Linked DNA regions of Desulfocurvus vexinensis DSM 17965. The protein of the gene in region 1 interacts with the protein of each later gene in a pairwise test. Links are inferred from orthologs where the notes say so. Each region holds a gene or a part of one and is shown in the gene's direction. Other genes may lie near its edges.

The links.
Region 2: the proteins of ftsZ (region 1) and rlmN interact in binary tests that used the Escherichia coli proteins (3 or more experiments, as listed by UniProt). The link is inferred for Desulfocurvus vexinensis DSM 17965 from one-to-one orthologs.

The regions. Positions count from the first base shown.
Region 1 is NZ_JAEX01000007.1:128,590-138,072, reverse strand. The notes cover bases 287-3,110. They hold ftsZ (cell division protein FtsZ), read left to right. Parts: upstream 287-904; coding sequence 905-2,317; downstream 2,318-3,110. Other genes in these bases: G495_RS18330 (M23 family metallopeptidase), read left to right, coding at 2,447-3,110; ftsA (cell division protein FtsA), read left to right, coding at 287-845. Outside these bases: more of ftsA, read left to right, coding at 1-286; more of G495_RS18330, read left to right, coding at 3,111-3,838; G495_RS0108395 (radical SAM protein), read left to right, coding at 3,882-5,576; G495_RS18325 (FmdB family zinc ribbon protein), read right to left, coding at 5,774-6,028; G495_RS18320 (HD-GYP domain-containing protein), read left to right, coding at 6,265-7,269; G495_RS0108380 (ATP-grasp domain-containing protein), read left to right, coding at 7,302-8,474; G495_RS0108375 (diguanylate cyclase), read right to left, coding at 8,589-9,483. UniProt on the Escherichia coli protein: Essential cell division protein that forms a contractile ring structure (Z ring) at the future cell division site. The regulation of the ring assembly controls the timing and the location of cell division.
Region 2 is NZ_JAEX01000013.1:57,521-67,043, reverse strand. Bases 6,070-8,933 are described here. They hold rlmN (dual-specificity RNA methyltransferase RlmN), read left to right. Parts: upstream 6,070-6,896; coding sequence 6,897-7,970; downstream 7,971-8,933. Other genes in these bases: hisG (ATP phosphoribosyltransferase), read left to right, coding at 8,353-8,933; hisI (phosphoribosyl-AMP cyclohydrolase), read left to right, coding at 7,967-8,353; G495_RS0110200 (HD domain-containing protein), read left to right, coding at 6,070-6,804. Outside these bases: G495_RS0110220 (triose-phosphate isomerase), read left to right, coding at 1-1,792; G495_RS0110215 (amidohydrolase family protein), read left to right, coding at 1,923-3,071; G495_RS0110210 (aspartate carbamoyltransferase catalytic subunit), read left to right, coding at 3,207-4,133; G495_RS0110205 (dihydroorotase), read left to right, coding at 4,144-5,412; more of G495_RS0110200, read left to right, coding at 5,479-6,069; more of hisG, read left to right, coding at 8,934-9,246.

The DNA.
Region 1 (9,483 bases):
AGGAATACATCGTGGACGACCAGCGCGGCATCCACGACCCCCTGGGCATGGCCGGGGTGCGCCTGGAGGTCAAGGTGCACATCGTCACCGGCGCGGTGACCTCGGCCCAGAATATCATCCGCTCCTGCCACCGCTCGGGGCTGGACGTGTCGGACATCGTGCTCGAGGCCCTGGCCTCGTCCAAGGCGGTGCTGACTCCCGAGGAGCGCGAGATCGGCGTGGCCCTGGTGGACCTTGGCGGCGGCACGTCGGACATGGCCATCTTCAGCGACAACGCCATCAAGCACACCGCCGTGCTGGCCCTGGGCGGCACCAACCTGACCAACGACATCGCCTACGGGCTGCGCACGCCCATGGCGGCGGCGGAAAAGATCAAGGAGCGCTACGGCTGCGCCATGGCCGAACTGGTGCCGCCCGAGGAGGTCATCGAGGTGCCCAGCGTGGGTGACCGCGAGCCGCGCAGGCTCTCGCGCCAGGTGCTGGCCGAGATCTGCGAGCCGCGCATGGAGGAGATCCTGGTGCTCATCGACCAGGAGCTGGCGCGCTGCGGCTTCAAGGGCAAGGTCCCGGCGGGCGTGGTGCTCACCGGCGGCGCCTCGCTCATCGAGGGCGTCCAGGAGCTGGGCGAGCAGATCTTCAACCTGCCCTGCCGCATCGGCTACCCGCGCGAGATCCGCGGCCTGCATGACGTGGTCAACAGCCCCGTCTACGCAACGGCTGTGGGCCTTCTGCTCTACGGGGCCGAGAAAGAGGGCGGCGACATGAGTTTCCGCATCCGCGACGAAAAGCCGGTCTTCAACCGGATTCTCGGGCGGATGCGCAAGTGGTTCGTGGACATCAAGTAACGGCGAGCGGAAGCGAACTGGCAAGAGCCGGGGCGACCCGGAAACAAGGGGAGGATACCATGGACTTTCTGGAACTGGAAAACGACAGCGGCGCCAAGATCAAGGTATTCGGAGCGGGCGGCGGCGGCGGCAACGCGGTGAACAACATGATCTGCTCCGCCCTGCGTGGGGTGGAGTTCATCACCGCCAACACCGACATCCAGGCCCTGAACAAGAGCAAGGCCGAACACAAGATTCAGCTTGGCGAGAAGCTGACCAAGGGCCTGGGCGCGGGGGCCAACCCCGAGATCGGCCGCGACGCGGCCCTGGAGAGCATGGACGTGATCCGCGAGTACATCGACGGCGCGGACATGGTCTTCGTCACCGCCGGCATGGGCGGCGGCACGGGCACGGGCGCGGCCCCGGTCATCGCCCAGGCCGCCAAGCAGGCCGGGGCGCTCACCGTGGGCGTGGTCACCAAGCCGTTCTACTTCGAGGGCAAACGGCGCCTCGAGGCCGCCGAGGAGGGCATCCGCGCCCTGTCCGAGAGCGTGGACTCGCTGATCACCATCCCCAACGACCGCCTTTTGTCCCTGGCCTCCAAGAAGGCCACCTTCATCGACATGCTCAAGAAGGCCGACGAGGTGCTCTACTTCGCGGTCAAGGGCATCTCGGACCTGATCATGGTTCCCGGCCTCATCAACCTGGACTTCGCCGACGTGAAGGCCGTGATGAGCGAAATGGGCCTGGCCATGATGGGCACGGGCATCGCCCGGGGCGAGTCGCGCGCGCGTGAGGCGGCCATGAAGGCCATCACCAGCCCGCTGCTGGAGGACGTGTCCATCGACGGCGCCAAGGGCGTGCTCATGAACATCACCTGCGGGCCCGACCTGACCATCGACGAGGTCAGCGAGGCGGCCAGCACCATCTCCGAGGCCGCCGACGACGACGCGCGCATCTACTTCGGCACCGTGTTCGACCCCGAGGCGGGCGACGAGATGCGCATCACCGTCATCGCCACGGGTATCCAGTGCGCCCAGAACTTCCGCCCCGTGCAGGACCCCAAGCTGGCCCAGCTCCTGGCCATGCAGGGCGGCAAGGCCGGGCAGGCGCGGCCCGCTGCGGCCCCGCAGCCCGTGCGCGCTGCTGCGGCTCCGGTGCGGCTGGCCCCGGCGGCGGCCGCGCCCGCCGCGCCTGCGGAGGCCGCCGAGGCCCCCGAGGCTCCGGCCGGCGCCCGGCCCCTGACCCGCGAGGAGCGCTACAAGCGCGCCCTGTCCAACGCCAAGAACGATCCCGAGCTGAGCCAGCAGCCCGCCTACCTGCGGGCCCAGGCCGCCCGGGGCGCCCAGGCCGCCGAGCCCCAGCCCCAGGCGCCCCTGCGCCGGGCGCCCCTGGCCCAGGCCGTGGGTGCGTCCCGGCCTGGCGAAAAAGACTTCGTCTTCGACGAGGAGGACTTCGAGATTCCGTCGTTCATCCGGCTGCAAGCCGATTAGCAAATTCGGGCAGTATCCTCCCCCGAAGAAGCCGGGGGCCGGGCGCGGCGGGTCTCGCCGCCCGCCGGCCCGGCCCCGGCTTCCCTTGCCAAGAACCGGGGGGCCGGGTATAGCCCGAGCGGAGGCCATATGATGCTACGATCCAGACGCAACCTGTTCCGTGACCGCGCCCGCGAACGCAGGCGCAAACGCACGGTGTGCGCCGCTTTGGCCTTCGCCGCCATTCTTGCGGGCCTGACCTACTTTTTCCACGATCCCGCCGGTAACACGGGCCGCACGGCCCAGCGCGAATCCCTGCACGAGATGGACACCACCGCGCAGGACATGGACCTCGTGCCCGCGTCGGTGGACGGGCGCCTGCCCCTGGCGGAGCGCCCGGAGCCGCTGGCCGACGCCACGCCCGGCAGCGCCGTGGTGCAGGGCAGCGTCAGCCCCGGCGACACCGCCGCCGCGCTGCTTGGCCCCTACATGACCCCGGCCCAGGTCCACGCCCTGGTCCAGAGCTGCCAGAAGGTCTTCCCCCTGTCGCGGCTGCGCGCGGGCCAGCCCTATGTGCTCAAAGCCGCCGATGACCGCCTGGAGCGCTTCGAGTACGAGATCGATTCCGAAACGCTGCTCATCGTCGAGCCCGAGGGCGACGGCTACGCGGCCCGGCGCGAGGCCATCGCCTACGAGAAGGAAACCAAGGTCGTGTCCGGCAAGATCACCTCCTCGCTCTTCGGCGCCGTGGCCGAGGCGGGCGAGACCCCGGCCCTGGCCATCCGCCTGGCCGACATCTTCGCCTGGGACATCGACTTCATCCGCGACATCCGCGTGGGCGACACCTTCGTGGCCGTGGTGGAAAAACGCTCGCGCGACGGGCAGTTCACCGGCTACGGCAAGATCATCGCCGCCCAGTTCGTGAACCAGGGCCAAGCCTACCGGGGCTTCCTGTTCGCCGACAAGCAGGGCAGCGAGCAGTACTTCGACGAGCAGGGCAAGGCCCTGCGCAAGGCCTTCCTCAAGGCGCCGCTCAACTTCTCGCGCATCTCCTCGGGCTTCAACCTGAACCGCCTGCACCCCGTGCTGGGCTACCGCAGGCCGCACCCGGCCATCGACTACGCGGCGCCCTCGGGCACCCCGGTCATGACCGTGGGCGACGGCGTGGTGCTCCAGCGCGGCTGGGACAAGGGCGGCGGCAACTTCATCAAGATCCGCCACAACAGCGTGTACGAGACCGTCTACATGCACCTCAAGGGCTTCGCCAAGGGCATCAGCAACGGCGCCCGGGTGCGCCAGGGTCAGGTCATCGGCTACGTGGGCAGCACGGGCCTGTCCACCGGCCCGCACCTGGACTTCCGCATGAAGCAGAACGGCTCCTACATCAACCCCAGGACCATCAAGTCCATCCCGGCGGACCCGGTGTCGCGCGACCGCATGGCCGCGTACATGAGCCACATCCAGCCGCTGCTGGCCCAGATGCACAGCGCGGGCCTGATGCACGCCCAGGCCGAGGCCGCCGTGGACGTGGCCTGGCGCTAGTGCCCCGGCTTGCCTTTTTCCGCCCGGCGGGTACCATCGCCGCATGAGCAGGGCACGGGGCGAACGGGAATTCTGGACAGGCATCTGTTATGGCCGCGAGAAGCCGCCCGTCCCGGAGTGGGGCGGGCGGCTGCCCGTGGCCCTGGTGTTTGCCCAGCCTGCGGCCACGGCCCTGTCCACCCTGGGCTGGCAGGTGGTCTGGCGGCTCTTGTCCGCCCGGCCCGAGCTGGCCGTGGAGCGCTTCTTCTGGGAGGGCGGCGAGGCCGCGCCCCGGGCCTGTGATTCCGGCCGCCCCCTGGCCGATTTCCCCGTCATCGCCTTCAGCCTCAACTTCGAGGAAGAGCTGCGCAGCCTGGTCGAGGTGCTCGACCGGGCGGGCATTCCCGCGCGGCGCGCGGCGCGCGGGGCGGGCTGGCCCCTGGTCATGGCCGGGGGGCCGCTGGCCTTCCTGAATCCCGCCCCGGCGGCTCCGGCCGTGGACCTGTTCTGGGTTGGCGAGGCCGAGGCCGGGCTGGACGCGCTGCTGGCGGACCTGGCCCGGGCCGCCGGGGCGGGGCAGGGCAAGGCCGGGGCCCTGCGGGCCGTGGCCGGGCGGCCGGGGGTCTACCTGCCCGGGAGCCCCGGCGCGCCCGCGCGGCGCGTGGTGCCCGCCGGGGCCCCGGGGCTGCTGGAGGCGCCGGGGCGCTCCTGCTTCGTCAGCCCCGAGGCCGAGTTCCGCGACATGTTTCTTTTGGAGGTCAACCGGGGCTGCCCCTACGGCTGCCGGTTCTGCGCCGCCGGATACGTGTACCGCCCGCCGCGCCACGCGGCCATGGGCGAACTCATGGCCGCCGTGGAGCAGGCCAACCCGGTGAAGGTCGGGCTGGTGGGCACCGCGCTGACGGACTGGCCGGAGCTTCTGCCCTTCCTGCGCTGGCTGGCCGGGCGCGGCACCAAGTTTTCCCTGTCCTCCCTGCGGGCCGACGGCATGACCGACGAGCTGCTGGACTTCCTGCGCCGCACGGGCACGCGCAGCCTGACCTTCGCCCTGGAGGGCGCCAGCCGCCGCCTGCGCCGCGCGGCCAACAAGAACCTGGACGAGGACGCCTTCCTGGACGCCGTGCGCCGGGTCAGCGCCCTGCGCTTCAATCACCTGAAGATCTATCTCATCGTGGGCTGGCCCGGGGAGACCGGGGAGGATTACGACGAGCTGGGCGACCTGCTCGGGCGCATGGCCGAGGCCGTGCGCCAGGGCCAGGGCGGCAAGAGCCGGGGGGTGGAGCACGTCACCGTGAGCGCCAGCTGCCTGGTGCCCAAGCCGTGGACGCCCTTCCAGTGGGCACCCATGGCCGACGAGGCGCAGCTGGAATGGGCCCTGGGCCGGGTGCGCGATCTGGTGCGCCCCCTGCGGGGCTTCCGGGCCATGCTGGAACGGCCCGGCCCGGCGCGGCTCCAGGCCCTGCTGGCGCGTGGCGACGAGACGGTGTTCGATCTGGCGGAGCTGGCCGCGCGCCCGGGCATGGGCTGGCGCCGGGCGCTCAAGGCCTGGGACGGCGACCCCGGGGCCTTCCTGGACCGCGAGCGCGGCCAGGACGAGGCCTTCCCCTGGGAGTGCATCGACACCGGCGTGTCGCGCGACTATCTGTGGCGGGAATGGGAGCGCTACAAGCAGGCCCGGCCCTCGGCCCGCTGCGCGCCCAGCGGCTGCGCCGGATGCGACGCCTGCGGCCTGGGGGGCTGGCTGGCGGACGGGGAGTAGCCCCGCGCCCGCGACTGGCGGTGCACCGTTTTCTTCAGGTAGGCTGCTGCAAGAGGCTGTTTTTTGTCCCGTGGCGCTGGCTTGCGCCGCACAGCGCGTCGTTCACGCCCCGGCGCGTCCGGCGGCGCGGCGGGCCGCATTGCCCGCCGCCGTGGGCGCCGCTGCGGGGCGGCCTGCGGGAGGGGCGTTGCTGGCGGCTAGTTGCCGCCGCGGCGGCGGCCGCCGCAGCCGCCCGCAGGGCAGGCCCGGGGGCGGCCCGTGGGGTTGTAGCCCACCAGCGGCGCCACGCCCCGGTCCAGGGGGCTGGCGTGGTCCACCCGCAGCGCGGCTCGCGAGATGACCTTGCGCGTGGCGCCCGCGCATTTCGCGCAGGGCGGGCAGGGCTCGTCGGGCCCGGCCAGGTCCTCGAAGCTGTGGCCGCATTTCTCGCATTCGTATTCGTACATGGGCATGGCTGGTCCTCCTTCTGGGCGCGGCCCGGGGCGGCCCGCGCCAGGGCACAATAACGCCCGGAGCGCGCAAGTCAAGGTGCCCCGGCTGCGGCCGCACCGGGAAGCCCCGGCCCCGGGGGGGGCGGAGGCAGGGCCCGGCCCGGCGCGCAGGGAAACCCTTTGACAGCCCGCGCGCCTTTGACGAAGATTTCCGCCAGCCCAGGGCACCCCGCCGCCACCCTCAACCGGGACCGCCGATGACCGACCAGCACCGCCCCGCCCAGGACCCGCCCCAGGACGCCGAAGGCTTCTTTCCCATCAGCCCGCTGATGATCCGCAACTGGAGCAAGGGCCGCTTCGCCCTGTACCTGCGCCAGGGCCCGTCGTTCGTGCTCTACACCAGCAAGGGCGACGCCTTCACCGACGTCCACCGCCGCAAGCTCGACGACATGGGCGTGCTCCAGGTCTATGTGGACGGCGCCGAGCGCGGGGCCTACGCCAGCTACCTGCTGGAGAACCTGCCCGATCTGCTGCTGGACGAGAACATCCCCATGGAGCAGCGCAGCGAGGCCTGGTACCAGGGCTCGCTCATGGCCTTGCGCCGCGTGTTCGAGGAGCGCCTGCCCAAGGGCCTGGCCAAGCGCCGCTTCGGCGAGCTGTCCGACATGCTGCGCACGGGTATGGCCTTCTTCAACCAGAACGGCGCCCTCAAGCAGGTGGCCCGGCTGGTGGCCCGGGGCTACAAGAGCTACAACCACAGCCTGGGCTGCGCGGTGCTGACCTATTTCGTGTGCGCCGGGTCGCCCAAGGTCCATCCCGACCGGCTGCACGCCGTGTGCCTGGGCGCGCTGCTGCACGACCTGGGCAAGACCCAGGTGGCGCAGGACCTGCTGGACCGCGACCCCGATACCCTGAGCCTGGGCGAGCGCGACAAGGTGCGCGCCCACGCCGCCGCCGGGGTCGCCCTGTGCGCCAACCTGGGCCTGGAGCACGAGACGGTCAACTGCATCCTCTTCCACCACGAGCGCGTGGACGGCAGCGGCTACCCCTCGGGCATCTCCGGCGAGGCGCTGCCGTTCTACGTCAAGGCCCTGGCCGTGTGCGACGTGTACGACAACCTGACCCGCCCCGCCCCCTGGCGCCCGGCCCGCACGCCTTACGAGGCCCTGCGCTACATGAAGATGCACCGGGACGGCTTCGACGTGGACGCCATGCGCAGGCTGATCAACGTGCTCTCCGGGGCCGAGGTTCCCACCCAATAGCCGGGGCGCCCGCGCCCCATTCGAGGCCGACCATGTTCCTGCTCGACAAGCCGTATGTCTCCGGCTTTCTGCGCGAGACCGCCCTGCGCCTGGGCCTGCCCGTGCTGGACGGGCCCGTGGCCCGCGCCGCCCTGGGCGACGCGCCCTGCCTGGCCGCGGAGGCGGCCTTCGCCGACGCCCTGCGCCAGGGCCCGGCCCGGCGCGTCTACGCCAACTCCGAGAACGCCCTGGGCTGGGTGGCCCGCAACCTGGGCTTTTCGCCGCTGCCCGAGCGGGTGCGCCTGTTCAAGGACAAGCTGGCCTTCCGCGAGCTGCTGCGGCCCCTGTATCCGGACTACGCCTTCCGGGGCGTGCCCCTGGCCGGGCTGGGCGCCGTGAACCCGGCGGAGTTCGCCAAACCCTTCATCGTCAAGCCCGCCACGGGCTTCTTCAGCCTGGGCGTGCACAAGGTGGAGGCCGACGCCGACTGGCCCGGGGTGGTGGCGGCCATCCGCGCCGAGGTGGGGCGCATCGCGGGCCAGTACCCCGAGCAGGTGCTCGGCCTGGAGCGCTTCCTCATCGAGGAGAACATCCCCGGCGAGGAGTTCGCCGTGGACGTGTACTGGGACGGCGACGGCCAGCCGGTGATCCTCAACATCCTGGCGCACCTGTTCCCGGACGAGGCCAGCGTCAACGACCGGGTCTACGTGACCTCGCGGGCGGTGGTGGAGCCCAATCTGGAGCGCTTCACCCGCGCCCTGGCGGACCTGGGGCGGCTGGCCGGGCTGCGCGACTTCCCGGCCCATGTGGAGTTGCGCGTGGCCCCGGACGGGCGCATCGGCTTCATCGAGGGCAACCCGCTGCGCTTCGCGGGCTGGTGCGTGGCGGACCTGACCTGGCACGCCTGGGGCGTGAACCCCTACGAGGCCTACCTGCTGGACCGCCGCCCCGACTGGGGCGCCCTCTTGGCCCGCCGGGGCGACACGGTGACCAGCGTGGTCATCGCCGACCTGGCCCCGGGGGTGGACCCGGCAACGGTGGCTGGCGTGGACTACGCGGCCTTTGCCGCGTGTTTTGCCCGGCCCCTGGAGCTGCGGCGCATTGACTGGCGCGAGTACCCGGTGTTCGCCTTCCTTTTCGCCGAGCATGCGCCCGACGCCCTGGGCGAGCTGGACGCCATCCTGCGGTCGGACCTCACGGAATTCCTGCTGCCCGCGCCGCGCTGAACGGGCCGGGCAGGCCGCACGGCCTGCGCCCCCGTCGCGCCTCCTTGCGGGGTGTGGCGGGGGCGTTGTCTTTTCGAGTGGGTCGGTGGTCGGGCCGGGCGGGTGGGCCGGGGGTCAGTCCTGGTGCGCGGCCACGCGGTCGCGCCCGGCGCTCTTGGCGGCGTAGAGCGCCCGGTCGGCGGCGGCCACCAGGGCCCGGGCGTCCAGGGCGTTGTCCGGGGTGCGCGTGGCCACGCCGAAGGACGCCGTGACCACATCGGCCACCTGCGAGCTGGCGTGGGGCAGCCCCAGGCCGCGCACGGCCTCGCGCATCATCTGGGCCACGCGCAGGGCGCCGTCCAGGTCCGTGTCGGGGATCACGGCGGCGAACTCCTCGCCGCCGTAGCGGGCCAGCAGGTCGCACGAGCGGCGCAGGGTCGTGCCCAGGGCTGCGGCCACGGCGCCCAGGCAGGCGTCCCCGGCCAGGTGGCCGTAGGTGTCGTTGTACTGCTTGAAGCAGTCGATGTCGGCCATGACCAGGGAGAGCGGCGCCGCGCTGCGCCGGGCCCGGGCCGTCTCGCGGACCAAGATGTCTTCCAGGGAGCGGCGGTTGGCCACCCCCGTCAGCGGGTCGGTGACGGACATGCGCAACAGCAGCTCGTTGGACAGGTTGAGCTTGCGGTTGGTCTCCTCCAGGGTCCGGGTCATCACCAGCAGCTCGCGCTCGCGCTGGGCGCGGGTGTCGGTTTCGGCCTTGAGGCGCAGGGCCGAGCGCACGCGGGCCAGAAGCTCCACGCGGCGCAGGGGTTTCTCGATGAAGTCCATGGCCCCGGCCGCGAAGGCCGCCTCCAGGGTCGCCTCGGCCAGGTCGGAGGTGACCATGATCACCGGCAGGTGCCCGCAGCCCGGGTCGGCCTTGATGCGGCGGCAGGCCTCGATGCCGTCGATGCCCGCGGGCATGACGATGTCCATGAGCACCAGGTCCCAGCCGTTGGCGGCCGCCCCGGGCACGCCCACGCCGAGCAGTTCC
Region 2 (9,523 bases), on another replicon or contig:
GGAAACCCCCGAGCTGTACCGCGAGAATTTCCCCTATACCAAGATCGGCCGCGTCAACTTCGACGACAGCTTCCTGGTGCCGCGCCCGGCGGACCCGATGTTCATCACCGACACCACCTTCCGCGACGGCCAGCAGGCCCGCCCGCCCTACACCGTGAAGCAGATCGAGACCATCTTCGACATGCTCCACCGCCTGGGCGGCACCTCGGGGCTCATCCGCCAGAGCGAGTTCTTCCTCTACTCCGACAAGGACCGCCGCGCCGTGGAGCGCTGCATGGAGAAGGGCTACAAGTTTCCCGAGATCACCGGCTGGATCAGGGCCAACCAGGCCGACCTGAAGCTCGTCAAGGACATGGGGCTCAAGGAAACCGGGATGCTCACCTCGGTATCCGACTACCACGTGTACCTGAAGCTCAAGAAGGACCGCCAGCAGGCCATGGACGACTACCTGAAGATCGTCGCCACGGCCCTGGACTGGGGCATCATCCCCCGCTGCCACTTCGAGGACGTGACCCGCGCCGACATCTACGGCTTCTGCATCCCCTTCGCGCGCAAGCTGATGGAGATGAGCGAGGAGAGCGGCCTGCCGGTGAAGATCCGCCTGTGCGACACCCTGGGCTTCGGCGTGCCCTACCCCGGCGCGGCCCTGCCGCGCTCGGTGGCCAAGATCGTGCGCGCCTTCACCGACGAGGCCGGGGTGCCCGGGCAGTGGCTGGAATGGCACGGGCACAACGACTTCCACAAGGTGCTGGTCAACGCCTCCACGGCCTGGCTCTACGGCTGCTCCGGGGCCAACGGCACCCTGCTGGGCTTTGGCGAGCGCACGGGCAACGCGCCCATCGAGGCCCTGGTCATCGAGTACATCTCGCTGACCGGCGAGGACGACGCGGCCCACCCCGAGGTCATCTCCGAGATCGCCGAATACTTCTCGCGCGAGCTGGACTACCGCATCCCCGACAACTACCCCTTCGCCGGGCGCGACTTCAACGCCACCAGTGCGGGCATCCATGTGGACGGGCTGATCAAGAACGAGGAAATCTACAATATCTTCGACACCGGGCGCATCCTGGGCCGCCCGGTGCCGATCATCATCACCGACAAGTCGGGCCGCGCGGGCGTGGCCTACTGGATCAACCAGTCCCTGCAACTGCGCGGTGCCGACGCCATCGACAAGCGCCATCCCGCCGTGGGCAAGATCTCCGAGCGCATCAACGAGGCCTACGAGAAGGGCCGCACCACCTCCTTCTCCAACAAGGAGATGAAGGTCCTGGTCAAGCGCTACCTGCCCGAGTTGTTCGTGTCCGAGTTCGACCACCTCAAGAAGGTCGCCCACCAGCTGGCCGCCAAGATCATTACCAAGCTCTCCCAGGACTGCGAGATCAGGAGCCTGTCGTCGGACAAGGTCGAGCGCTGCATGGACGACTTTTTGGACGACTACTCCTTCATCCAGTACATCTACCTCATCGACACCACCGGGCACCTGGTGGCCAGCTCGGTCTGCCACCCCGAGGACGAGCCCAAGTACAAGACCTTCGACCACCAGACGGACTTCTCCACCCGCGACTGGTTCGTGGAACCCATGCGCACGGGCAAGATGCACGTCACGGACTTCTACAAATCGCACTTCACCGGCAAGCTGTGCCTGACCGTGGCCACCCCGGTGGACGACGAGGACCTGAACATCAAGGGCGTACTCGGCGCGGACATCCGCTTCGAGGAACTGCTCAAGCGCCAGGAAGACCTGGAGCTGGACACCGAGGACGAGGACACCCTGCCGCCCAGCGAGGACTAGGGCGGCCCGGAGTCCGCAACGCCCCCACAGCCGGGGCCCGGCCCCGCGCCGGGCCCCGGATTTTTTCATCCCCCCGCCGCCCGGGCACGCGGCGCCCGCCCTCTTCCCCTGGGCGCCATCTTCCGCTACCATGCGCGCCATGCGAGCCATCCGCGCCAGGGAGATCATCATCCACCCCCGCCGTCCGCCCGTGGACGACGGCGCCGTGGTGTTCGACGCCGGGCGGGTGCTGGCCTCGGGCGCGGCGGGCGAAGTGCTGCGCGGCTTCGCCGGGCCCGTGGAGGACCTGGGGCCCGTCACCGTGACCCCGGGGCTCATCAACGCCCATGTGCACCTGGAGCTGTCCCATGTCGCCGGGAACACCACGGGCGGCCAAGGCTTCACCGCCTGGGTGCGCAGCCTGCTGACCAACTCGCTGGTCAAGCTCTCCCAGCTCGCCCTGGACAAGGCCATCGCCCAGATCCAGGCCAGCGGCACCGTGGCCGTCATCGACATCACCTCGCGCAACACGGCCCAGGTGGCCGCCGCCCTGGACGCCGCGAACATCGGCGGGCTGCTGGCCGTGGAATTCTTCGGTTTCGCCAATGCCGGGGCCCTGCGCTGGCCTGTGGACCTGGACGAACTGTCCGGCCCGGCCCGGGAGCGTGTGGCCGCCGCCGGGCACGCCCTGTACTCCACCCACCCCGAGACCCTGGCAGCGGCCAAGGCCTGGTGCACCCGCCACGGGCGGCCCTTCTCCATGCACCTGGCCGAGCACCCCGACGAGACCGAGCAGATGCTCACCGGCAAGGGCGAATTCGCCCGGCTGCTGCGCAAGGCGGGCGTGCTGCCCGAGGACTGGGCGCCCCCCGGCTGCCGCCCCGTGGCCTACGCCGACCGCCTGGGCCTGCTGGACGAGAACACCCTGGCCGTGCACTGCGTGCAGCTCGACCCGGGCGACATCGCCACCCTGGCCGCCCGGGGCGCCTCGGTCTGCCTGTGCCCGCGCAGCAACGAATACATCGCCGTGGGCCGCGCGCCCTGGCAGGCCCTGGACAGCGCCGGGGTGCCCCTGTGCCTGGGCACCGACGGCCTGTCGTCCAACCAGGACCTGAGCCTGTGGAACGAGGCCGCCGCCCTGCTGCGCGCGCCCGGCGGGCCGGGGTTCTTCCAGGTGCTGGAGTGGATGACCCTGAACCCCGCGCGGCTGCTGGGCGCCCAGAGGCTGTACGGAACACTTGAACCCGGCGCGGTTGCAGGGTACAGCATAGTCCCGGACGGAGCGATCCGTGCGGCGTGACCCGGGGCCCGGGGGCCTTTTTCATATCAGACGCGCGTGCCGCCCGGCAGAGGCGGCATTTTTTTGGCCGCCGCCCGGCCCCGCCGCCCCGCGCGCCCGGCCCGGGCGGCCCACCCCCAGCAGCGAGGACACCCCATGCACTGGACCCACAAGGACTTGCTGGACGTCTGCGACCTCTCCACCGGAGACGTGGAGCGGATCTTCGAGACCGCCGACTCCTTCATGGAGATCAACCGGCGCCAGGTGAAGAAGGTCCCGACCCTCAAGGGCAAAAGCGTGGTGCTGTTCTTCGCCGAACCCAGCACGCGCACCAAGACCAGCTTCGATGTGGCCGCCAAGCGCCTGTCGGCGGACACCTTCTCCCTGGCCAAGTCCGGCTCCAGCCTGAGCAAGGGCGAAAGCCTCAAGGACACGGCCTGGACCCTGCAGGCCATGAACCCCGACGCCATCGTGCTGCGCGACTCGCGCTCGGGCGCGGCGCGCTTCATCGCCGAGCGCCTGGACTGCTCGGTGCTCAACGCGGGCGACGGCTGGCACGCCCACCCCACCCAGGCCCTGCTGGACGCCTTCACCCTGCGCCGGGCCTGGGGCGGCGAGTTCGCCGGGCGCACGGTGACCATCCTGGGCGACATCGCCCACAGCCGCGTGGCGCGCTCTAACGTCAACCTGCTGACCCGCCTGGGCGCCACGGTGCGCGTGTGCGGCCCGCGCACCCTGCTGCCCCCGCGCCTGGACACCTGGCCGGTGACCGTGTGCCACGACCTGGGCAGCGGCCTGGACGGCGCCGACGCCGTGATGTGCCTGCGCCTGCAGCTGGAGCGCCAGCAGGACGGCCTGCTGCCCAGCCTGCGCGAATACGCCCAGACCTGGGGCCTGTCGCGCCGGGCCCTGCGCAAGGCCAAGGCCGGGGCCAAGGTGCTGCACCCCGGGCCCATCAACCGCGGCGTGGAAATCGCCTCGGACCTGGCCGACGACCCCGACAGCCTGATCCTGGACCAGGTCGCCTCGGGCGTGGCCGTGCGCATGGCGCTGCTGTTCCTGTTCCTGACCCGCAAAGACTAGGGAGGCCCCCGTGTCCAACGCCGAATTCATCGTCAAGGGCGCCCGCTGGCGGGGCGAGAGCGTGGACGTGCTCGTGGCCCAAGGCCGCATCCTGGAGCTGCGGCCCTCGGGCAACTACATGGACCCCGGCGCGCAGAAGATCCCCGCCGGAGGCGCGCTGCTGCTGCCCGCCCTGACCGACTGCCACGTGCACCTGCGCGAGCCCGGCTTCGAGTACAAGGAGGACATCGTCTCCGGCCTGGGGGCCGCCGCCCAGGGCGGGTTCGCCAACATCATGTGCATGGCCAACACCCGCCCGGTGAACGACGAGGCCGCCGTGACGGAAATGATGCTCGAAAAGGCGCGCCGCGCCTGGAAGAACGGCCCGCGCCTGTTCCCCGTGGCCGCCCTGACGCGCGGCCTGGCCGGGGCCGAGCTGGCCGAGCTGGCCGAACTGCGCCGCGCGGGCTGCGTGGCGGCCTCCAACGACGGGCTGCCCGTGCGCAATTCCGAGCTGTTCCGCCGCGCCGTGGAATACGCCGCCGACGCGGGCCTGATCGTCATCGACCACTGCGAAGACCCCGACATGGCCCCCGGCGCCGGGGTCAACGAGGGCGAGGTCAGCTCGCGCCTGGGCCTCAAGGGCCAGCCCGTGGCCGCCGAGGCCATGCAGGTCGCCCGCGACATCCTGCTGGCCGAATACCTGGGCCTGCCCATCCACATCGCCCACGTCTCCTGCCGCCAGGCCGTGGAACTCCTGGCCTGGGCCAAGGGCCGGGGCGTGCCCGTGACCGCCGAAACCTGCCCGCACTACCTGCTGCTCACCGACGAGGCCGTGGAGAACTACTCCACCGCTGCCAAGGTCAGCCCGCCCCTGCGGACCTTGGACGACGTGCTGGCCGTGCGCCAGGCCCTGCGCGAGGGCGTCATCGACATCCTGGTCACCGACCACGCGCCCCACGCGGCCCACGAAAAGGAGGTGCCCTTCGCCGAGGCGCCCAACGGCATCTCCGGGCTGGACACCGCCCTGGCCCTGACCATGCGCATGGTGGACGAGGGCATTTTGGACCTGGACACCGCCCTGCGCGCCTGGTGCTGGCGCCCGGCGGAGATCTTCGGCCTGCCCGCCTGCACCTTCAAACGCGACGACCCGGCGGATTTCGTGCTCTACGACCCGGGCGCGCCCTGGGAGCTGACCCCCGAGCGGATGCGCTCCAAGGGCAAGAACACGCCCTTCATGGGCCAGACCCTGCCCGGGCGCGTCAACGCCCTGTTCGTCGGCGGGGTGCGAATCGTTTGACGGACCGCCTCCCGTATCATTATAGTGCTCGTCCCTTGACGTGACGCCTGCCAACCGGAGACAAGAATGAGCGACCCCTATAAAGACGCCATATCCATCTGCAAGACCATCATGCGCAACGGCTACGACGCCTACGTGGTCAATGCCAGGATGCAGCGCCTGGTGCAGGACGACAGCGGCACCGTCGAGCTGGACATCGCCACGGACATCGATTTCAAGGGCCTGGACCGGCTCTTCCCGACCATAGAGCGCTCCGACGCGGCCCTGGCCTTCGCCAAGCTGCACGAGGGCAGCGTCCTCTACCGCTTCTACCCCACGGACATCGAGGACGGCTCGCACCCCGAGGAATGCGTGGCGCGCGTCACCCCCCGGCTGCTGCAAAAGCTCCAGGAGCGGGGCGAGGTTTCCCCCAGCCTGACCTGCCCCTACATCCCGGCCACCGAGGACCACTACCAGGGCTTCGACGACCTGGGCTCCGGCGAGGTCAAGCTCTCGGGCATCCCCGACGAAACCCTCAAGCGCGACTACCTGCGCGCCGTACGCGCCATGCGCTTTGCCGCCAACTACCACCTGCCCATCGAGAACAACACCTGGATGGCCATCCTGCGCGGGGCGCGCCGCGTGCTGGACTACGTGTCCGTGTCCGACATCATGGACGAATGGCGCAAGGTCGAGGCCGAGAACATGGCCGACTTCGTGCGCCTGCTCTTCGACTCCATGATCCTGCACGGGCTGGTGCCCGAGGTCGCCGCCCTGTCGCGCGTGCGCCAGCGCCGAAGCGACACCGAGTGGGAAACCGTCTTCGACCGCACCCTGGCCGTGATGCGCCACTACCCCGAAGAGCTGCCCTTCGACTGGCTGGGCACCATGTCCTGCCTGTTCCACGACGTGGGCAAGCTCTACACCGCCGAGTTCTTCGAGGGCGAGTGGACCTTCTACCAGCACCACCGCGTGGGCGCCAAGGTCACGCGCAAGATCTTGAAGCGCCTGCGCTTCTCCTCCGGCGACATCGACCTCATCTGCCACCTGGTGCGCCACCACAGGCGCTTCAGCTACATGCTCACCGACCGGGGCATCCGCCGCTTCAAGGCCCTGGACGAATACCCCCGGCTGATGGAGATCGAACGCGCCAAGGTCAAGGCGCGCGGCGGCAACTACACGGAATTCAACCACAACATGAAGATGCTGGAGCGCACGGACACGCCCGAGGAAATGCTCGAACCGCTGCTCAACGGCAACGAAATCATGGACTTCGCGGGGCTGCAGCCCGGCCCGGCGGTGGGCATCATCCGCGAGGCCCTGCTCAAGGCCCAGGTGGCTGGCGAGGTGGGCTCCATCCCCGACGCCGTGGAATTCGTCATCCGCTACAAGGAGCGCGAGGCCCTGGCCTAGCCCCGGCGCCGCCCGGCCCGGCAACCAGCGCCCCGGGAGCCCGCGCGGCTTCCGGGGCGGCGCGCCCCTCGGCCCCCAGGCCGGAGACCAACATGGTGAACCTCGTCGAACTGACCCTGGCCGAACTGGGGGCCCTGCTCGCGGACCTCGGCCAGCCCGCCTACCGGGCCGAGCAGGTCTGGCAATGGCTGTGGCAGAAGCGCTGCCGCGACGTGGGCGAGATGACCAATCTTTCCAAGGAGCTGCGCACGGCCCTGGCCGACCGCGCGACCATCGCCTGGCCCGAGGTGGCCGATGTCCAGGTCAGCGCCGACACCACGGTCAAGCTGCTGCTGCGCCTGGCCGACGGCGCCCTGGCGGAAACCGTGCTCATCCCCGAGCGCACCCATGTGACCCAGTGCCTGTCCACCCAGGTGGGCTGCCCCATGGCCTGCACCTTCTGCTCCACCGGGCAGATGGGCCTTGTGCGCAACATGACCATGGGCGAAATCCTGGCCCAGCTCCTCGTGGCCCAGCAGTATCTGGCCGACCAGGGCCAGGACCCGGACGAACTGAAGAACCTCGTGTTCATGGGCATGGGCGAGCCGCTGCTGAACCTGGACGAGCTGATGAAAAGCCTCGCCGCCCTGGGCCACGACAAGGGCCTCAACTTTTCCCCGCGCAGGATCACCGTGTCCACGTGCGGCGTGCCCAAGGGACTGGAGGTGCTCGGAGACAGCGGCCTGGCCATGCTCGCCGTCTCGTTGCATGCGCCGACCCAGGAGCTGCGCGCGCGGCTCATGCCCCGCGCCGCGGCCCTGGCGCCCCTGGACGAACTCATGGCCGCCCTGGACCGCTACCCCCTGCGGCCCCGCCAGCGCATCACCTACGAATACATCATGCTGCGCGGCGTGAACGACCAGCCCGAGCACGCGCGCCAGCTCGTGCGCCTGCTGGGCCAGCGCAAGGCCAAGGTCAACCTCATCGCCTTCAACGCGTCACCGGGCGCGGCGTATGCAAGCACCGAGCGCATGGACATCCTGGCCTTCGAGAAGATGCTGCACGTCAAGGGCCTGACGGCCACCATCCGCGGCAGCAAGGGCCAGGACATCGCCGCCGCCTGCGGCCAGCTCAAGGCCGAGCACGACCGCATCACAACCCGTTGCGACAAGGACAACGCACAATGACCAGACCCGACTTCAACCCCGATTTCAGCAAAATGGGCGGGCTCGTGCCCGCCATCGCCCAGGACGCCGACACCGGCGAGGTGCTCATGCTGGCCTACATGAACCAGCAGTCCTGGGACCGGACCCTGGCCACCGGCGAGGCGCACTACTGGTCGCGCAGCCGCCAGAAGCTGTGGCACAAGGGCGGCACCAGCGGCCATGTCCAGAAGGTCAAGGCCATCCGCATCGACTGCGACGACGACACCGTGGTCCTGCTCATCGAACAGGTCGGCGGGGCGGCGTGCCACAAGGGCTACCGCTCCTGCTTCTATCGTGAACTGCGCGGCGGTGACGTCAGCACCTGCTCGCCCCTGGTCTTCGACCCCAAGGAGGTCTACAAATAATGGCCGCTCCCCAGAACAACGGCGCCCTGATCAAGTTCGGCATCCCCAAAGGCTCCCTGCAGGACGCCACCATCGCCCTGCTCGCCCGCGCGGGCTGGAAGATCCGCCAGCACCACCGCAACTACTTCCCCGAGGTCAACGACCCCGAGCTGCGCTGCTCCATGTGCCGCGCGCAGGAAATGTCGCGCTACGTGGCCAGCGGCACCCTCGACCTGGGCCTGACCGGCAAGGACTGGGTCCTGGAAAACGACTCCGACGTGGTAGTCGTCTCCGACCTGATCTACTCCAAGGTCTCCAACCGCCCGGCGCGCTGGGTGCTGGCCGTGGCCGGCGATTCGCCCTACAAGCGCCCCGAAGACCTGGCCGGCAAGAAGATCGCCACCGAGCTGTGCAACTTCACCCGCAACTACTTCGCCAGCGCGGGCATCCCCGTGGAGGTCGAATACTCCTGGGGCGCCACCGAGGCCAAGGTCGTCGAAGGCCTGGCCGACGCCATCGTCGAAGTCACCGAGACCGGCACGACCATCAAGGCCCACGGCCTGCGCATCATCGCCGAACTCATGCAGACCAACACCCAGCTCATCGCCAACAAGGCCGCCTGGAACGACCCGGCCAAGCGCAGGAAGATCGAGCAGATCGACATGCTGCTGCACGGCGCCCTGGACGCCGAATCCCTGGTGGGCCTGAAGATGAACGTGCCCAAGGACCGCATGAAGGACATCCTCGACCACCTGCCCGCCGCCAACTCGCCCACCGTGGCCAACCTCATGGACGACACCTGGCTGTCCGTGGAAATCGTCGTGGCCTCCTCCACCGTGCGCGACCTGATCCCCGCGCTGCGCGAAAAGGGCGCCCAGGCCATCATCGAATACGCCCTGAACAAGGTCATCTAGGGGCACGCGGCCCGGGTGGAAGACCGGAAGAAGGGGGAGCAGGGGCCTTTGTCATTCTTCGCAAGGGCGCCAAAAGCCCCCCGCTCCCCCTCTCCCGGACCCACACCCCCCTCACTCCAAAATGCGCTCTCGGGGGAAAGGCTGGGGGTTTTTCGGGGCTGGAGGATGGGGCTGTGGAGACGGGCGCTCCAGGAACACGAGACAGGGGGGCCCCCTGACCGGGTCTGATCTTAAACCCCCCGGGCCGGATTCCCTTGCGGGAATCCGGCCCGAGGTT